3 regions of the Streptomyces sp. NPDC012794 genome follow, and region 3 is predicted to be linked to each of the others. Evidence: riboswitches for the same ligand, from Rfam matches in the RefSeq annotation. Region 3 holds a riboswitch; each other region holds the start of a gene.
The links. A riboswitch is a leader RNA that binds a small molecule or an ion and turns the genes downstream of it on or off. The one in region 3 is predicted to bind cobalamin.
Positions count from the first base shown of each region.

Region 1: it holds a riboswitch for cobalamin, as region 3 does, so the genes downstream of both, cobN (cobaltochelatase subunit CobN) here and ACFY7H_RS06130 (ribonucleoside-diphosphate reductase subunit alpha) in region 3, are expected to answer to the same signal.
Region 2: it holds a riboswitch for cobalamin, as region 3 does, so the genes downstream of both, ACFY7H_RS20550 (energy-coupling factor ABC transporter permease) here and ACFY7H_RS06130 (ribonucleoside-diphosphate reductase subunit alpha) in region 3, are expected to answer to the same signal.

Region 1 is NZ_JBIBCI010000029.1:24,694-29,923, forward strand. It holds gene cobN (cobaltochelatase subunit CobN) at 1-3,174, opposite strand, end outside; cobalamin riboswitch at 3,207-3,364, opposite strand; gene ACFY7H_RS31790 (cobalamin biosynthesis protein CobG) at 3,539-4,879, shown strand; gene ACFY7H_RS31795 (precorrin-8X methylmutase) at 4,884-5,230, shown strand, end outside.
Region 2 is NZ_JBIBCI010000010.1:201,863-207,092, reverse strand. It holds gene ACFY7H_RS20565 (L-serine ammonia-lyase) at 1-74, shown strand, start outside; gene ACFY7H_RS20560 (SsgA family sporulation/cell division regulator) at 249-659, shown strand; gene ACFY7H_RS20555 (hypothetical protein) at 745-1,257, shown strand; cobalamin riboswitch at 1,373-1,597, shown strand; gene ACFY7H_RS20550 (energy-coupling factor ABC transporter permease) at 1,626-2,324, shown strand; gene ACFY7H_RS20545 (energy-coupling factor ABC transporter substrate-binding protein) at 2,324-2,677, shown strand; gene cbiQ (cobalt ECF transporter T component CbiQ) at 2,681-3,430, shown strand; gene ACFY7H_RS20535 (ATP-binding cassette domain-containing protein) at 3,421-4,278, shown strand; gene ACFY7H_RS20530 (PadR family transcriptional regulator) at 4,288-4,854, shown strand; gene ACFY7H_RS20525 (EF-hand domain-containing protein) at 4,900-5,112, opposite strand.
Region 3 is NZ_JBIBCI010000003.1:16,760-21,989, forward strand. It holds gene ACFY7H_RS06115 (carbon starvation CstA family protein) at 1-1,406, shown strand, start outside; gene ACFY7H_RS06120 (YbdD/YjiX family protein) at 1,403-1,600, shown strand; gene ACFY7H_RS06125 (GNAT family N-acetyltransferase) at 1,728-2,222, shown strand; cobalamin riboswitch at 2,239-2,376, shown strand; gene ACFY7H_RS06130 (ribonucleoside-diphosphate reductase subunit alpha) at 2,521-4,914, shown strand; gene ACFY7H_RS06135 (ribonucleotide-diphosphate reductase subunit beta) at 4,914-5,230, shown strand, end outside.

The DNA.
Region 1 (5,230 bases), on a different contig from region 3:
GACGGTGGCCACCATGCCGCCGTGGTACTGGAAGTAGTCGTCGGAGTCCGCGATGTCGTGCTCGCGGGTGTCGGTGTTCTTCGCGGCCACCGTGATCCGCTTGTACGCCGTCTCCATCTCGGTGCGGGCCGGGCGGCCCTCCAGGCCGCGGCCGTAGGCGTAGCCGCCCCAGACCGTGTAGACCTCCGCCAGGTCGGCGTCCGTACGCCAGTCCCGGGAGTCGATCAGCTGGAGGATGCCGGCCCCGTACGTGCCCGGGCGCGAGCCGAAGATGCGGGTGGTGGCCTTGCGTTCGTCACCGTGGGCGGCGAGGTCGGCCTGGGCGTGGGCCCGGACGAAGTTGTCCGAGGCCGGCTCGTCCAGGGAGGCCGCCAGCCGGACCGCGTCGTCCAGGAGGCCGATGACGTGCGGGAACGCGTCCCGGAAGAAGCCCGAGATGCGCAGCGTCACGTCGATGCGAGGGCGGCCCAGCTCCGCGAGGGGGATCGCCTCGACGCCGGTGACGCGGCGCGAGGCCTCGTCCCAGACGGGGCGGACGCCGAGGAGGGCGAGGGCCTCGGCCACGTCGTCGCCCGCCGTGCGCATCGCGCTCGTGCCCCACAGCGACAGGCCGACCGAGGCCGGCCACTCCTCGTCGTGGTCGGTGCGGTAGCGGGTCAGCAGGGAGTCCGCGAGGGCCTGGCCCGTCTCCCACGCCAGCCGGGACGGGACGGCCTTGGGGTCGACCGAGTAGAAGTTGCGGCCGGTCGGGAGGACGTTGACCAGGCCGCGCAGCGGCGAACCCGACGGGCCCGCCGGGACGAAGCCGCCGTCCAGGGCCCGCACGACGTGGGCGATCTCGTCCGTGGTGCCGGCCAGGCGGGGGACCACCTCGTGCGCGGCGAAGGCGAGGATGTCCGCGACGGCCCGCGGACGGCCCGCCGCGACGGTGGCGACCGCGTCGGGGGACCAGCCGGCGTCTTCCATGGCCTGGACCAGGGTGCGGGCGGTTTCCTCGACCTCGTCCGCCGCCGTGCGGGTGGCCGCCGACTCGTCGAGGCCGAGGGCCTCGCGCAGGCCCGGCAGGGCGGAGGCGCCGCCCCAGATCTGGCGGGCACGGAGGATGGACAGCACCAGGTTGACCCGGGCCGGCCCCGTCGGGGCGCCGCCGAGGACGTGCAGGCCGTCGCGGATCTGGGCGTCCTTGACCTCGCACAGCCAGCCGTCGACGTGCAGCAGGAAGTCGTCGAACCCGTCGTCGTCCGGACGCTCGTCGAGGCCCAGGTCGTGGTCGAGCTTCGCGGCCTGGATCAGCGTCCAGATCTGGGCGCGGATCGCCGGGAGCTTGGACGGGTCCATGGCGCTGATCTGGGCGTACTCGTCCAGGTGCTGCTCCAGGCGCGCGATGTCGCCGTACGATTCCGCGCGGGCCATCGGCGGCACGAGGTGGTCGACCAGGGTGGCGTGCACGCGGCGCTTGGCCTGCGTGCCCTCGCCCGGGTCGTTCACCAGGAACGGGTAGACGAGCGGGAGGTCGCCGAGCGCCGCGTCCGGCGCGCAGGACGCGGAGAGGCCGGCGTTCTTGCCCGGCAGCCACTCCAGGTTGCCGTGCTTGCCCAGGTGGATCATCGCGTCGGCGCCGAAGCCGCCGTCCTCGGCGGCCGCCTGGATCCAGCGGTACGCCGCCAGGTAGTGGTGCGAGGGCGGCAGGTCCGGGTCGTGGTAGATCGCGATCGGGTTCTCGCCGAAGCCGCGCGGCGGCTGGATGAGGATCAGCAGGTTCCCGCGGCGGAGCGCGGCGAGGACGATGTCGCCGTCCGGGTTCGAGGAGCGGTCCACGAACATGTTGCCGGGGGCCTCGCCCCAGTGCTCCTCGACGCTCTCGCGCAGCTCGGCCGGGAGTTCGGCGAACCAGCGCCGGTAGTCGGCCGCCGGGATGCGGACCGGGTTGCGGGCCAGCTGCTCCTCGGTCAGCCAGTCCTGGTCGTGGCCGCCGGCCTCGATCAGGGCCCGGATCAGCTCGTCGCCGTCGCCGGAGACCAGGCCGGGGATCTCGGCCTCGGGGCCGAAGTCGTAGCCGTGGGCGATGAGGGTGCGCAGGAGCTCGACGGCGCTGGCCGGGGTGTCCAGGCCGACCGCGTTGCCGATGCGGGAGTGCTTGGTGGGGTACGCGGACAGGACGAGCGCGATCCGCTTGTCGGCGGGCTCGATGTGGCGCAACCGGGCGTGGCGCACGGCGATGCCGGCGACGCGGGCGGCCCGCTCCGGGTCGGCGACGTACGCGGGCAGGCCGTCCTCGTCGATCTCCTTGAAGGAGAACGGGACGGTGATCAGACGGCCGTCGAACTCGGGGACGGCGACCTGGGTGGCGGCGTCGAGCGGAGACAGGCCCTCGTCGTTCTCCTCCCAGTTGCCGCGCGAACCGGTCAGACACAGCGCCTGGAGGATCGGCACGCCGAGCCCGGCCAGCGCCCCCGCGTCCCAGGACTCGTCGTCCCCGCCGGCGGAGGCGGTGGCGGGGCGGGTGCCGCCGGCGGCGAGCACGGTGGTGATGATCGCGTCCGCCGGCTCCAGCGCCTGGAGCAGCTCCGGCTCGGGGGAGCGCAGGGAGGAGACGTAGAGGGGAACGGGCTGCCCGCCCTTGGCCTCGATGGCGTCGCAGAGGGCGTGCACGAAGGCGGTGTTGCCGCTCATCTGGTGGGCGCGGTAGTACAGCACCGCGACCCGGGGCCCGGTGGCCGTGCCGGCGGGCCGGTCCAGGGGACCCCAGGTGGGGGAGGCGGCGGCGGGCTCGAAGCCGTGGCCGGTGAGCAGCACGGTGTCGGAGAGGAAGCGCGCCAGCTGGCCGAGGTTGGCCGGGCCGCCGTGCGCGAGGTAGCGGTGCGCCTCGGCGGCGATGCCGATCGGGACCGTGGAGGCCTCCATCAGCTGGGCGTCGGGGGCCTGTTCGCCGGTCAGCACGACCACCGGGCGGGTCTGGCCGGGGGCGAGGAGCACGTCCAGGCCCTCCTGCCAGGCGCGCAGGCCGCCGAGGAGGCGTACGACGACCAGCCCGACGCCGTCGAGCAGTCCGGGGAGATCGTCGAGGGGAAGGCGGGAGGGGTTCGCGAACCGGTACGGCACGGGGCCGCCGGCGACGTTCGCGGCGCGGGCGCTGAGCAGATCGGTGTCGGACGTCGACAGCAGCAGGATCATGCGGCGGCAGGCCTTCCTCGGGGTTTCCGCGCCCCGGGCAGTGAGGACAGCGGGAGTTCCTGACTCACCCGGCCGATCGCTCCGCGGGGTTCACAGTGGCGGGACCGCGCCGGAATCGCACCGGGCTTCCTCCCATGTCGCCGTCCTCGGCGATGACGGGCCGAGCGGCCCGTCGGAAGGTCATCTTAGGCGGCCTTTCCCCTGGCCGGGAGTGGGGGTGGGATCGGGGCCGCCCCGTCGCCGCGGCCCCGCCCCGGACCCCGCGCCCCGCACGCGGGCGGCGCCGCCTCCCGGCCCGGCGCGGCGGGAGGCGGCCCGGGCCGGGGTGGCGACGGACACAGGCCGGGGCCGCGCAATCGTGGGTATGCTCGCGGCCATGCCCCAGCCCCCCTCCGCCGCGTCACGGGACGAACCCGTCATACGCGACCGCGGCGACGCCTGCCCCGGCGCGCTGCGGCTGCACGCCGCCGACGACGGCTACCTGGCGCGCGTCCGGATCCCCGGGGGACTGCTCACCACCGCCCAGGCGTTCGTGCTCGGGGCCGCCGCCGACCGGTTCGGCGACGGGCACCTGGAGCTCACCTCGCGCGGCAACGTCCAGCTGCGCGGCCTCTCCGACGGCTGCGGCACCCGGCTCGCCCGGCTGCTGGACGGTGCCGGGCTGCTGCCCGCGCCGAGCCACGAGCGGGTGCGCAACATCGTGGCCTCCCCGATGGGCGGCCCCCGCGTCGCGTACCGGGTCCGGGAACTGGACCGGCTGCTCTGCGCGAGCACCCGGGCGACGGCCCTGTCCGGGCGGTTCCTCTTCGCCGTTGACGACGGGCGCGGGGACGTCGCCGCCCTCGACCCCGATGTCACGGTGCTGGGGGGCGGCGGTGACGGGGAGGGCGGGGACGGTGGCGACCGTGACGGGGGCAGTGGCGACGGCGGGCGCCGGGTGCTGGTCCGGCTCGGAGCCGCCGCCGACGCCGTCCGCGTGGCCCCGGCCGACGCGCCCCGGGCGGCGCTGCTGGCCGCCGAGTACTTCCTCGACGCCGCCGACGCCGCCGGCACCCGGGCCTGGCGGGTCGCCGAGCTGCCTGACGGACACGACCTGGACGGCGGGGAGTTCGCCGCGCGACTGGCCGCCGCCGGGATCGACGCGGCCCGCGTCCCCGAGGTGGCGTGGCCCTGCGCGGAACCGCCCCGGCCGCGGGGGGCCGGGGGCGCGCTGTGCGTCCTGCCCCCGCTCGGCCGGCTGAGCTCCGCCCAGTGGCGGACCCTGGCCGAGGTCGCCGAAGCCGGCGGCCGGGAGCTGCGCGTCACCCCGTGGCGCAGTGTCGTCCTGCCGGACACCGGGACCCCCGTCCCCGCCGGCGGCTGCGCACGGCTCGAGGCGGCCGGCCTGGTGGTCCGCCCCGACAGCCCCTGGCAGTCCGTCACCGCCTGTACCGGCAAGCCCGGATGCGCCAAGTCCCTGGCGGACGTACGCGCCGACGCGCGTGCCGTCGTAAAGGAAGTCGTCAAGGAAACGGAAACGGCGCCCGCGCTGCCCGTGCACTGGTCCGGCTGCGCCCGCCGGTGCGGCCACCCCCGCGGCACCGCCTGGGTGGACCTGGTCGCCACCCCCGACGGCTACGCGCTCGACGGGCGGCCCACCCCGTACGCACACCTGGCGGCCGCCCTCACGGCCGCACGCACCACCACAACACCCGCATCGCAGTGAAGAAATGAGCGAGTACACCGTGTTTGAGTACGAGAAGGACGGCGCCGCGATCTACCGCCAGTCCTTTGCCACGATCCGCGCCGAGGCGGACCTCTCCGGGCTGCCCGCCTCCGTCGCCCAGGTCGCGGTGCGCATGATTCACGCCTGCGGCATGACCGACCTCCCCCAGGACCTCGGCTACACCGCCGACGTCGTCCTGCGCGCCCGCGCCGCGCTGCACGCCGGCGCGCCGGTCCTGTGCGACGTACAGATGGTCGCCAGCGGCGTCACCCGCAAGCGGCTGCCCGCCGGCAACGAGGTCATCTGCACCCTCTCCGACCCGGCCGTGCCCGCGCTCGCCGCGAAGATGGG
Region 2 (5,230 bases), on a different contig from region 3:
CGGGCGCCGACATGAAGGTCAAGTACAAGGAGACGGCGCGCGGCGGGCTCGCGGTCAACGTGATCGAGTGCTGAACCGATAAGGATCTCCGGGCGGGGTCCGGACCGGTGTGCGGACCGGGTCGTGGCCGAAAAGAGGCCGTGCGGCCCGGCCCCTCGGGACCTTCGGCCCCGGAGCGCGCCCACGGGCGGCGATAGCGTGCGGGGAGGGGCGCCGGACCACCCCCGCACGACGAGAGGCAGCCGCCGATGGCCATCATCACCGACCACCGACTCCTGCCGCTGCGGCTGGAAGCCGCCCCCCTGAGCGTGCCCCTGACCGGCCGCTTCGTCTACCGCACGGACCGCCCGTACGAGGTGGCCGTCGACCTCCGGGGCGCTGGGGCCCACCTCGCCCGCTGGGTGTTCGCGCGCGAGCTGCTGCTCGACGGGCAGCACGCGCCCACCGGCGAGGGCGACGTACAGGTGTGGCCCCGCTGGAGCGGCTCGGAGCCGCGCGTCCTGCTCGGCTTCAGCAACGGCGAGCTCGGCTGCGTGGTCTCCGCCCGCGCCAGGGACGTGCGCGCGCTGTGCCGGCGGATGACGGAGCTGGTGCCGCGCGGGCAGGAACGGCGCCACTACGACCTGGACGCGCAGCTGAGCGCGCTGCTGGCGTACTGAGGCGCGGCGCGCGGAACCGCGGGCGCCCCGGCGGTGTCCTAGGAGATGACAGGCAGTCCCCGTCTCACGGAACCGGGGAGACATCATGCGTCACCCGCACCGCCGCCGGATCGTGGCCCTGGCCACGGGCGCCCTGCTCACCGCCGGGCTCGCGCTCTCCACGTCGCCGGCCTCCGCCGCCACCACGTCCACCCGCACCCAGACCCCGCTCGTCGTCAACGCGCGCTGGGGCGGGCACTGCACGTTCGACCGGATCGTGATCGACCTCCAGGGGTACGTCCCCCCGGTCACCGTCACCCCCGTGTCCCAGCTGGTCTACGACGGGTCCGGCAAGCCCGTGCCGCTGGCCGGGAAGTACTTCCTGGAGATCCGGCTGCACCCCGCCGCCGCCCACGACGACGCGGGGCAGAACGTCTACCAGGGGCCCAAGCTCCAGAAGATCTACCTCAGCAAGCTCAAGGGCATCGCTCTGACCGGCGACTTCGAGGGGTACGTGACCTTCGGCGCCGCCTTCGACACCCAGCCGTCCTACAGCACCTCCGTCCTGCACTCGCCCGAGCGGTTCGTGCTGGACATCGCGCACCCGAACACCTGCTGACCCGAGCGGGTACGGACGGGGGGCCCGGGACGCGTGACGTCCCGGGCCCGCCGTCGTATCAGGGGGGCGGCCGCCGGTGTCCGGGGGTCCGGGTTGTGACGGTCCGTGCGGACGACTAGGGTCATCGGGCCTTGGTGTTCGGGAAACCGGTGGAAAACCGGTGCGGCCCTCGCCACTGTAATCGGGAAGTCCGGCTCCAATCCTCCCTGACGCCGTCCGGGAGGCGCCCCCAGCGGGCAGGCCACTGGGCCCACGCGGGAGACCGCACGGGCCCGGGAAGGCGGAGCCCGGGCATCATGACCCGTGAGCCAGGAGACCGGCCGAGGCGCGTCGTCCATCCACGAGGTGCTGGAGAGGTCTCCCAACTCATGCATATCGCCGAGGGGTTCCTGCCCCCTTTGCACGCGGCCGCCTGGGGCGCCGCGTCCGCCCCCTTCGTCGTCCACGGGGTCCGGGCCCTGACCCGCGAGGTGAAGGCGAACCCGGAGAGCACGCTGCTGCTCGGGGCGTCCGGTGCGTTCACGTTCGTCCTGTCCGCCCTGAAGATCCCTTCTGTGACGGGAAGTTGCTCGCACCCGACCGGAACGGGGCTCGGAGCCATCCTCTTCCGTCCGCCGGTCATGGCGGTGCTCGGCACGATCACCCTGCTCTTCCAGGCGCTGCTGCTGGCCCACGGCGGGCTCACCACGCTGGGCGCCAACGTGTTCTCGATGGCCGTCGCGGGGCCCTGGGCGGGCTACGGCGTCTACCGGCTGCTGCGCAGGTCCGGCCTGCCGCTGATGGTGGGCGTCTTCTTCGGCGCCTTCTTCGCCGACCTGATCACCTACTGCGTGACCTCCGTCCAGCTGGCGCTGGCCTTCCCCGACCCGGCGAGCGGCTTCCTGGGCTCCCTGGAGAAGTTCGCGGGCATCTTCGCCCTCACCCAGATCCCCCTCGCCGTGAGCGAGGGCCTGCTGACCGTGCTCGTGATGCGGCTGCTGATGCAGTCCAGCGCGGCGGACCTGGTCCGGCTCGGCGTCACGAAGCTGACCGGCGGCAAGCGGACCGAGCAGGGGGCGGCACTCTGATGACCAGGAACACGAAGATCAACACCCTGCTGCTGCTCCTGGTGGCGGCACTGGCCGTGATCCCGCTCGCGCTGGGGCTCGGCGAGGGCAAGGAGGAGCCGTTCGCCGGCGCCGACGCCCAGGCGGAGGCGGCCATCACGGAGCTGAAGCCGGATTACGAGCCCTGGTTCTCCCCGTTGTACGAACCCCCCTCGGGCGAGATCGAGTCGGCGCTGTTCGCGCTCCAGGCGGCGCTCGGCGCGGGCGTCCTCGCCTACTACTTCGGCGTCCGCAAGGGCCGGCGCCAGGGCGCCGCACAGGCCCTCGCCGAGGCCGGGGCGGCCGAGAAGACCCGCACCACCCCGGAGCCGTAGGCGGTGCTGCCGATCGACGTGGCGGCCCACTCCAGCCGCTGGCGGGGCCGCCACCCCCTGGAGAAGGCCCTGCTGGGGTTCGGGCTCACGGTCACCGCCGTGTGCCTGCCGCCCTGGCCCGGCGGGCCGCTGGTCGCCGCCGCGACCCTGGCCGTGCTGCTCGGGCCCGCCGGGGTGCCCGGGCGGCAGCTGTGGCGGGCCTTCCGGGTCCCGCTCGGGTTCTGCGTGACCGGGGCCCTGCCGCTGATGGTCTCGGTGGGCAGCCCCGACGGCTTCCTCGCCCTGGCCCCGGACGGGCCCCGGCACGCGGCCGAGCTGCTGCTGCGCACCTCCGCGGCCTCGCTCGGGGTGCTGCTGTTCGCCTTCACCACACCGGTCTCGGACGTGCTGCCCCGGCTGGTGCGGGCCGGGGTGCCCGCACCCGTGGTGGACGTGGCCCTGGTCATGTACCGGATCGGCTTCCTGCTGCTGGACTCGATGGCCCAGGTGCGCCGCGCCCAGGCGGCCCGGCTCGGGCAGACGAGCCGGGCCGCGGTGTGGCGTTCGCTGGCCGGGCTCGCGGCGACCTCGTTCGTCCGGGCCTTCGACCGTGCCGCCCGGCTCCAGCAGGGGCTGGCGGGGCGCGGCTACGACGGCGCGCTGCGGGTGCTCGTACCCGACGCGGCGCTGTCCCGGCGGTTCCTGGCGGGGTCCGCCGCCCTGCTGGCCGCCCTGGTCGCGGGGACCCTCGTACTGAAGGAGCTGTGGCTGTGACCCCGTTGGTGGAGCTGGTCGGCGCGGGTTACGCGTACGAGGACGGCCCGGCCGTGCTGTCCGGGGTGGACTTCGCCATCGCCGAGGGCCGGGCGCTGGTGCTGCTGGGCCGCAACGGCAGCGGCAAGACCACGCTGATGCGGCTGCTGAGCGGCGGGCTGCGGCCCGGCACGGGGGCGCTGCGCCTCGGCGGCGCGGAGGTGGCGTACGACCGCAAGGGCCTGGTCCGGCTGCGCACCTCGGTGCAGCTGGTGGTGCAGGACCCGGACGACCAGCTCTTCGCCGCCTCCGTCGGGCAGGACGTGTCCTTCGGCCCGATGAACCTGGGACTGCCGGCCGCGGAGGTCCGCGAGCGGGTGGACGCCGCCCTGGCCGCGCTGGACATCACCGCGCTGCGGGACCGCCCGACGCACCTGCTGTCGTACGGGCAGCGCAAGCGCGCGGCGATCGCGGGCGCGGTGGCGATGGCCCCGCGGGTGCTGATCCTGGACGAGCCGACTGCCGGGCTCGACCCGGACGGGCAGGAACGCCTCCTGGACGTCCTCGCGGGGCTGCGCGCGACCGGCACCACGGTGGTCATGGCCACCCACGACGTGGACCTCGCGGTCCGCTGGGCCGACGACGCGGCCGTGCTGACCCCGGCCGGGATCCGTACGGGCCCCGCCGGGGAGCTGCTGTCGGACCCGGAACTGCTGGCGTCGGCGGGCCTGCGCCAGGCCTGGGCGCCGGCGGTGACGGCCCTGCTGCGCGCGCACGGCCTGCTGGCGGCGGGCGTGCCCGGTCCGCGGGTGCCGGAGGCGCTGGCCGAGTGGCGGCCGGCGGCGCCGCCGGCCCGGCCGCAAACCTAGGATGGCGGCATGTCGCTGCCGCACGCCATCCTGACCGCCCTGCTCGAGAAGCCCTCCTCGGGGCTGGAGCTGACCCGGCGGTTCGACAAGTCGATCGGCTACTTCTGGTCCTCCACGCACCAGCAGATCTACCGGGAGCTGGGGCGGCTGGAGGAGGCCGGGCTGATCCGGGCGCTGCCGAGCGAGGTGCCCGTGCGCGGGCAGAAGAAGGAGTACGAGGTCCTGCCCGACGGCCGCGCGGAGCTGGCGCGGTGGGTGGACGAGAGTCAGGACCCGAAGCCGGTGCGGGACGCACTGCTGCTGCGGATCCGTGCGGCGGCGGTGGTCGGCCCGCAGCGGCTGGGGCCGGAGCTGCGGCGCCATCTGGAGCTGCACCGGGCGCAGTTGGCCACGTACGAGGCCATCGAGGCGAAGGACTTCCCGCCGGGGCGGGACGCGGCCGCGGACCGGTTGCGCCGGCTCGTGCTGCACGGCGGCATCGCCCTGGAGGGGTTCTGGCTGAGCTGGCTGGAGGAAGCGCTGTCCGAGGTGGAGAAACTGGCTTCGGGGGAGGCTCCGCCGGAGGACGGGGCCTGACGCGCCCCCGCCCCGGCCTGCGGGGCGGAGGCGGACGCGCCGCGCTTACTTGTTCAGGGAGGCCCAGAACTCGTCGAAGCTCATCAGCTTGTCGCCGTCGCTGTCCTTGGCGGCGATCACGGAGTCCGCGATCGCGGCGGTGACGTAGTGGTCACCCATCGCCCTCATGGCCGCGCTGTACTCGTCGGCCGTGACGAAGCCGTCACCGTTCACGTCGAACTTGTCGAACGTCGCCCGTGCGCTCTCGATGTCAGCCACTGGGTCCACCCCTTCTCGGTGCTTGTTGACCGGCTCAGGGTAACGGCACCGGACGCGCGGGCACTCCGGGGGTCCCGTCCGGGCCGCGGAGGGGAATCCGACGGCCCGCGCGCGCTCC
Region 3 (5,230 bases):
AGAAGGAGACGCTGGTCATCTGGATGGTCGTGTACGGCTTCGTCGCCTCGGTGCTGCCGGTGTGGCTGCTGCTCGCGCCCCGCGACTACCTGTCCACCTTCATGAAGGTCGGCACCATCGCGCTGATGGCGATCGGCGTGGTCCTCGCGATGCCGACGCTGAAGATGCCCTCGGTCACCGAGTTCGCCTCGCGCGGCGACGGCCCGGTCTTCGCCGGGGCGATGTTCCCCTTCGTCTTCATCACCATCGCCTGCGGGGCCCTGTCCGGATTCCACTCGCTGGTCGCCTCGGGCACCACCCCGAAGATGATCCAGAAGGAGACCCAGGTCCGGATCATCGGCTACGGCGCCATGCTCACCGAGTCCTTCGTCGCCGTCATGGCGGTGATCGCGGCGTGCATCATCGAGCCCGGCCTGTTCTTCGCGGTCAACTCCCCCGGCGGCGTGGTCGGCACCACCGTCCAGAGCGCCTCGGAGGCGGTGACCGGCCTCGGCTTCGCCATCAGCCCGGAGGCCCTCGCGCAGGCCGCGAAGGACGTGGAGGAGGCCAGCCTGCTGTCCCGTACGGGCGGTGCGCCGACCTTCGCGCTCGGCATGTCGGAGATCTTCTCGGCGGTGGTCGGCGGCACCGCGATGAAGGCCTTCTGGTACCACTTCGCCATCATGTTCGAGGCCCTTTTCATCCTGACCACCGTCGACGCGGGCACCCGCGTCGGCCGGTTCATGCTCCAGGACACCCTCGGCAACGTCCACAAGTCCTTCCGGAACGTCAGCTGGAAGCCGGGCGTGTGGCTCGCGAGCGCCGTCGTGGTCGGCGGCTGGGGCTACTTCCTGTGGGTCGGCGTGAAGGACCCGCTGGGCGGCATCAACCAGCTCTTCCCGCTGTTCGGCATCGCGAACCAGCTGCTCGCGGCGGTCGCGCTGGCCGTCTGCACCACGCTGCTGGTCAAGTCCGGGCGGCTCAAGTGGGCCTGGGTCACGGCCGTTCCGCTGGCCTGGGACGTGGCCGTCACGCTCACGGCGAGCTACCAGAAGGTCTTCTCCGACGACGTGAAGGTCGGCTTCTTCGCGCAGCGCGACAAGTACCAGACCGGCATCGACGCCGGGAAGGTGCTCCCGCCCGCCAAGAACATGGACGACATGCACACCGTGGTCACCAACGCGACGGTCGACGGGGTCCTGTCGGCGCTGTTCGCGGTCCTGATCATCATCGTGCTGGCGGACGCGGCCCGGACCTGCCTCAAGGCCATCGCCCACCCCGAGTCCGTCCGCCTCTCCGAGGTGCCGTGGACCGAGTCGAAGATCATCGCCCCGGCCGGGCTCATCGCCACGGCCGAGGAGAAGGCCGAGCTCGCGGCCGCCGGCCTCGACGGGCGCGGCAGCCCGGCCAAGGAACCGGTCGCGTGAGCCGGGTGCGCGGGGCGCTGGCGAAGGCCCGGTTCTTCGTACGGGAGTTCTCCGGCGAGGCCGCGTACGACCGCTACGTCGCGCACGCCCGCACGCACGACCCGGACGCCGAGGTCATGACCCGGCGCGCCTTCGAGCGGGCCCGTACCGACGCCCGCGAGGCGGACCCCCGGGAGGGCTTCCGCTGCTGCTGAGGGCACTCGTGCCCGCGAAAGGGCCCCGCCGTCCCGCACCGGGACGGCGGGGCCCTTCGGCGCGTCCGGCGCACCTCCCGCGACGACGGCGCCGGGCAGCCGGCAGGCGTGGCGCACACTCGGGGGCATGGACTTCGACATCAGAACCGCGAGGGCGGACGAGTACGAGCGGCTGGGCGAGATCACCGGCGCGGCCTACACCGGGGACGGACTGCTCGACCTGAACGAGGACGACACCTACCTGAACGCGCTGCGCGACGTGGCCGGGCGGGCCGGCGAAGGCGAGGTGCTGGTCGCCGTGCGGGACGGCCGGCTGCTCGGCGGCGTGACGTTCGCCGCACCCGGGAGCCGGCTCGCGGACGTGGCCGGCCCGCAGGAGGCGGAGTTCCGGATGCTCGCGGTGGCTCCCGAGGCGCGCTGGCAGGGGGTCGGGGAGGCCCTCGTACGGGCCTGCGCCGAGCGGGCCCGGGCCCTGGGGCTCACGGCTCTGGTGCTGTCCACGCAGCCGGCCATGCCGGGCGCCCGGCGGATCTACGAGCGCATGGGTTTCGTCCGCACTCCGGAGCTCGACTGGTCGCCGTTCCCGGCCCTGACGCTGCTGACCTACCGTCTGGAGCTGTAGCCGCACCGACACAACATGTGGGGGGTCGCGCATCGGTGGCCCCCCACATGTATGCTCATCCTCGCTGTCGCCGCAGGGGAATCCGGTGTGAATCCGGAACTGTCCCGCAACGGTATGACAAGTCCGAGGACCTGCCGACAGTGCGCCCGGGTCGACCGAACCGGGTGCCGACACGTCCGGGCTTCGCGGTTGGGCCGGTGGACGCCATGCGGTGAGTACGCGATTCCGTCGCGCCCGCACGCGCCTCCCCCTGCCCCGATCCGCCGACGACCGGGCCGAGCGAGGGAGAGCTCCCGCCGTGACCATCGCGCCTTCCGCACCGCGCGCCGAGTCCGTTTCTGGCGACACCACCGAAGGCCCGGGGGCCGCGCTGCTGCGTACTCTCACCGAGCTGACCGCCGACCTCCCCGACACCGACCCGGGCCGGGTCGCCGCCGCCGCGCTGCGCGGACGCAGCTCCGCGGCCGACGAGGCCGAGCTGCGCGGGCTGGCCACCGAGGCCGCGGCGGGCCTGATCTCCGAGGACCCGGCCTACTCCCGCCTCGCCGCCCGCCTGCTGACGCTGGCCGTGGCCGACGAGGCCGCCGGCCAGGGCGCCACCTCCTTCGCCGAGTCCGTCGCCGTCGGCCACCGCGAGGGCCTGATCGCCGACCGGACCGCCGATTTCGTCGCCGCCCACGCCGGCCGGCTGAACGCGCTGGTCGAGCACGCGCTCGCCGACGGTGCGGACGACCGCTTCGGCTTCTTCGGCCTGCGCACCCTGCACAGCCGCTACCTGCTGCGGCACCCGCACACCCGCCAGGTGATCGAGACCCCGCAGTACTTCATGCTGCGCGTGGCCTGCGGTCTCGCCGAGGACGAGAGCGTCCAGGCCGTCGAGGAAGTGGCCTCGCTCTACCGGCTGATGAGCCGCCTCGACTACCTGCCGTCCTCCCCCACGCTCTTCAACTCCGGCACCCGACACCCGCAGATGTCCTCCTGCTACCTGCTGGACTCCCCGCTGGACGAGCTGGACTCGATCTACGACCGCTACCACCAGGTGGCCCGCCTCTCCAAGCACGCCGGCGGCATCGGCCTCTCGTACTCCCGCATCCGCGCCCGCGGTTCGCTGATCCGCGGCACCAACGGCCACTCCAACGGCATCGTGCCGTTCCTGAAGACCCTCGACGCCTCCGTCGCCGCCGTGAACCAGGGCGGGCGCCGCAAGGGCGCCGCGGCCGTCTACCTGGAGACCTGGCACGCGGACATCGAGGAGTTCCTGGAACTGCGCGACAACACCGGCGAGGACCAGCGCCGCACGCACAACCTCAACCTCGCGCACTGGATCCCGGACGAGTTCATGCGCCGCGTGAACGCCGACGCCGACTGGTCGCTGTTCTCCCCGGCCGACGTCCCCGAGCTGGTGGACCTGTACGGCGACGAGTTCGACGCCGCCTACCTCAAGGCGGAGGCGGCGGGCCTCGCGAAGAAGACCATGCCGGCCCGCGACCTGTACGGCCGCATGATGCGCACGCTCGCGCAGACCGGCCAGGGCTGGATGACCTTCAAGGACGCCTCGAACCGGACCGCGAACCAGACCGCGCTGCCCGGCACCGTCGTCCACTCCTCCAACCTCTGCACCGAGATCATCGAGGTCACCAACGACGGCGAGACCGCCGTCTGCAACCTCGGCTCGGTCAACCTCGGTGCGTTCGTCGCCGACGGCCGGATGGACTGGGAGCGCCTGGACGAGACCGTCCGCACGGCCGTGACCTTCCTCGACCGCGTCGTCGACATCAACTTCTACCCGACCGAGCAGGCCGGCCGGTCCAACGCCAGGTGGCGTCCGGTGGGCCTGGGCGCCATGGGCCTCCAGGACGTCTTCTTCAAGCTGCGCCTGCCCTTCGACTCCGCCGAGGCGAAGGCCCTCTCCACGCGGATCTCCGAGCGGATCATGCTGGCCGCGTACGAGGCCTCCTGCGACCTCGCCGAGCGCAGCGGCCCGCTCCCGGCCTGGGCCGAGACCCGTACCGCCCAGGGCGTCCTGCACCCCGACCACTACGACGTCGAGCCCACCTGGCCCGAGCGCTGGGACGCCCTGCGCGCCCGGATCGCGAAGACCGGCATGCGCAACTCGCTGCTCCTCGCCATCGCCCCGACGGCCACCATCGCCTCGATCGCGGGCGTGTACGAGTGCATCGAGCCGCAGGTCTCCAACCTCTTCAAGCGCGAGACCCTCAGCGGTGAGTTCCTCCAGGTCAATGCCTACCTGGTGGAGGACCTCAAGGAGCTCGGGGTGTGGGACGCGCAGACCCGCGAGGCGCTGCGCGACTCCTCCGGTTCCGTCCAGGGCTTCGGCTGGATCCCGGCGGAGATCCGCGAGCTGTACCGCACGGCGTGGGAGATCCCGCAGCGCGGCCTGATCGACATGGCGGCGGCCCGTACCCCGTACCTGGACCAGAGCCAGTCGCTCAACCTGTTCCTGGAGACGCCCACCATCGGCAAGCTCAGCTCGATGTACGCGTACGCCTGGAAGCAGGGCCTGAAGACCACGTACTACCTGCGCTCCCGCCCGGCGACGAAGATCGCCCGCGCCGCGTCCGGCGCCGCCGCCGTCCCGGCCGCCGCCGCCACGCCCCTCCCGCAGGCCCTCGACGCCGAGGCGCTGGCCTGCTCCCTTGAGAACCCCGAGTCCTGCGAGGCCTGCCAGTAATGAGCTCCAACGACCAGAAGAACCTTCTCGACCCGGGCTTCGAGCTGACCCTGCGTCCGATGCGCTACCCGGACTTCTACGAGCGCTACCGCGACGCGATCAAGAACACCTGGACGGTGGAGGAGGTCGACCTCCACTCCGACGTCGCGGACCTCGCGAAGCTGACGCCGTCCGAGCAGCACATGATCGGCCGTCTGGTGGCGTTCTTCGCGACGGGCGACTCGATCGTCGCGAACAACCTGGTGCTGACGCTGTACAAGCACATCAACTCCCCGGAGGCGCGCCTGTACCTGTCGCGCCAGCTGTTCGAGGAGGC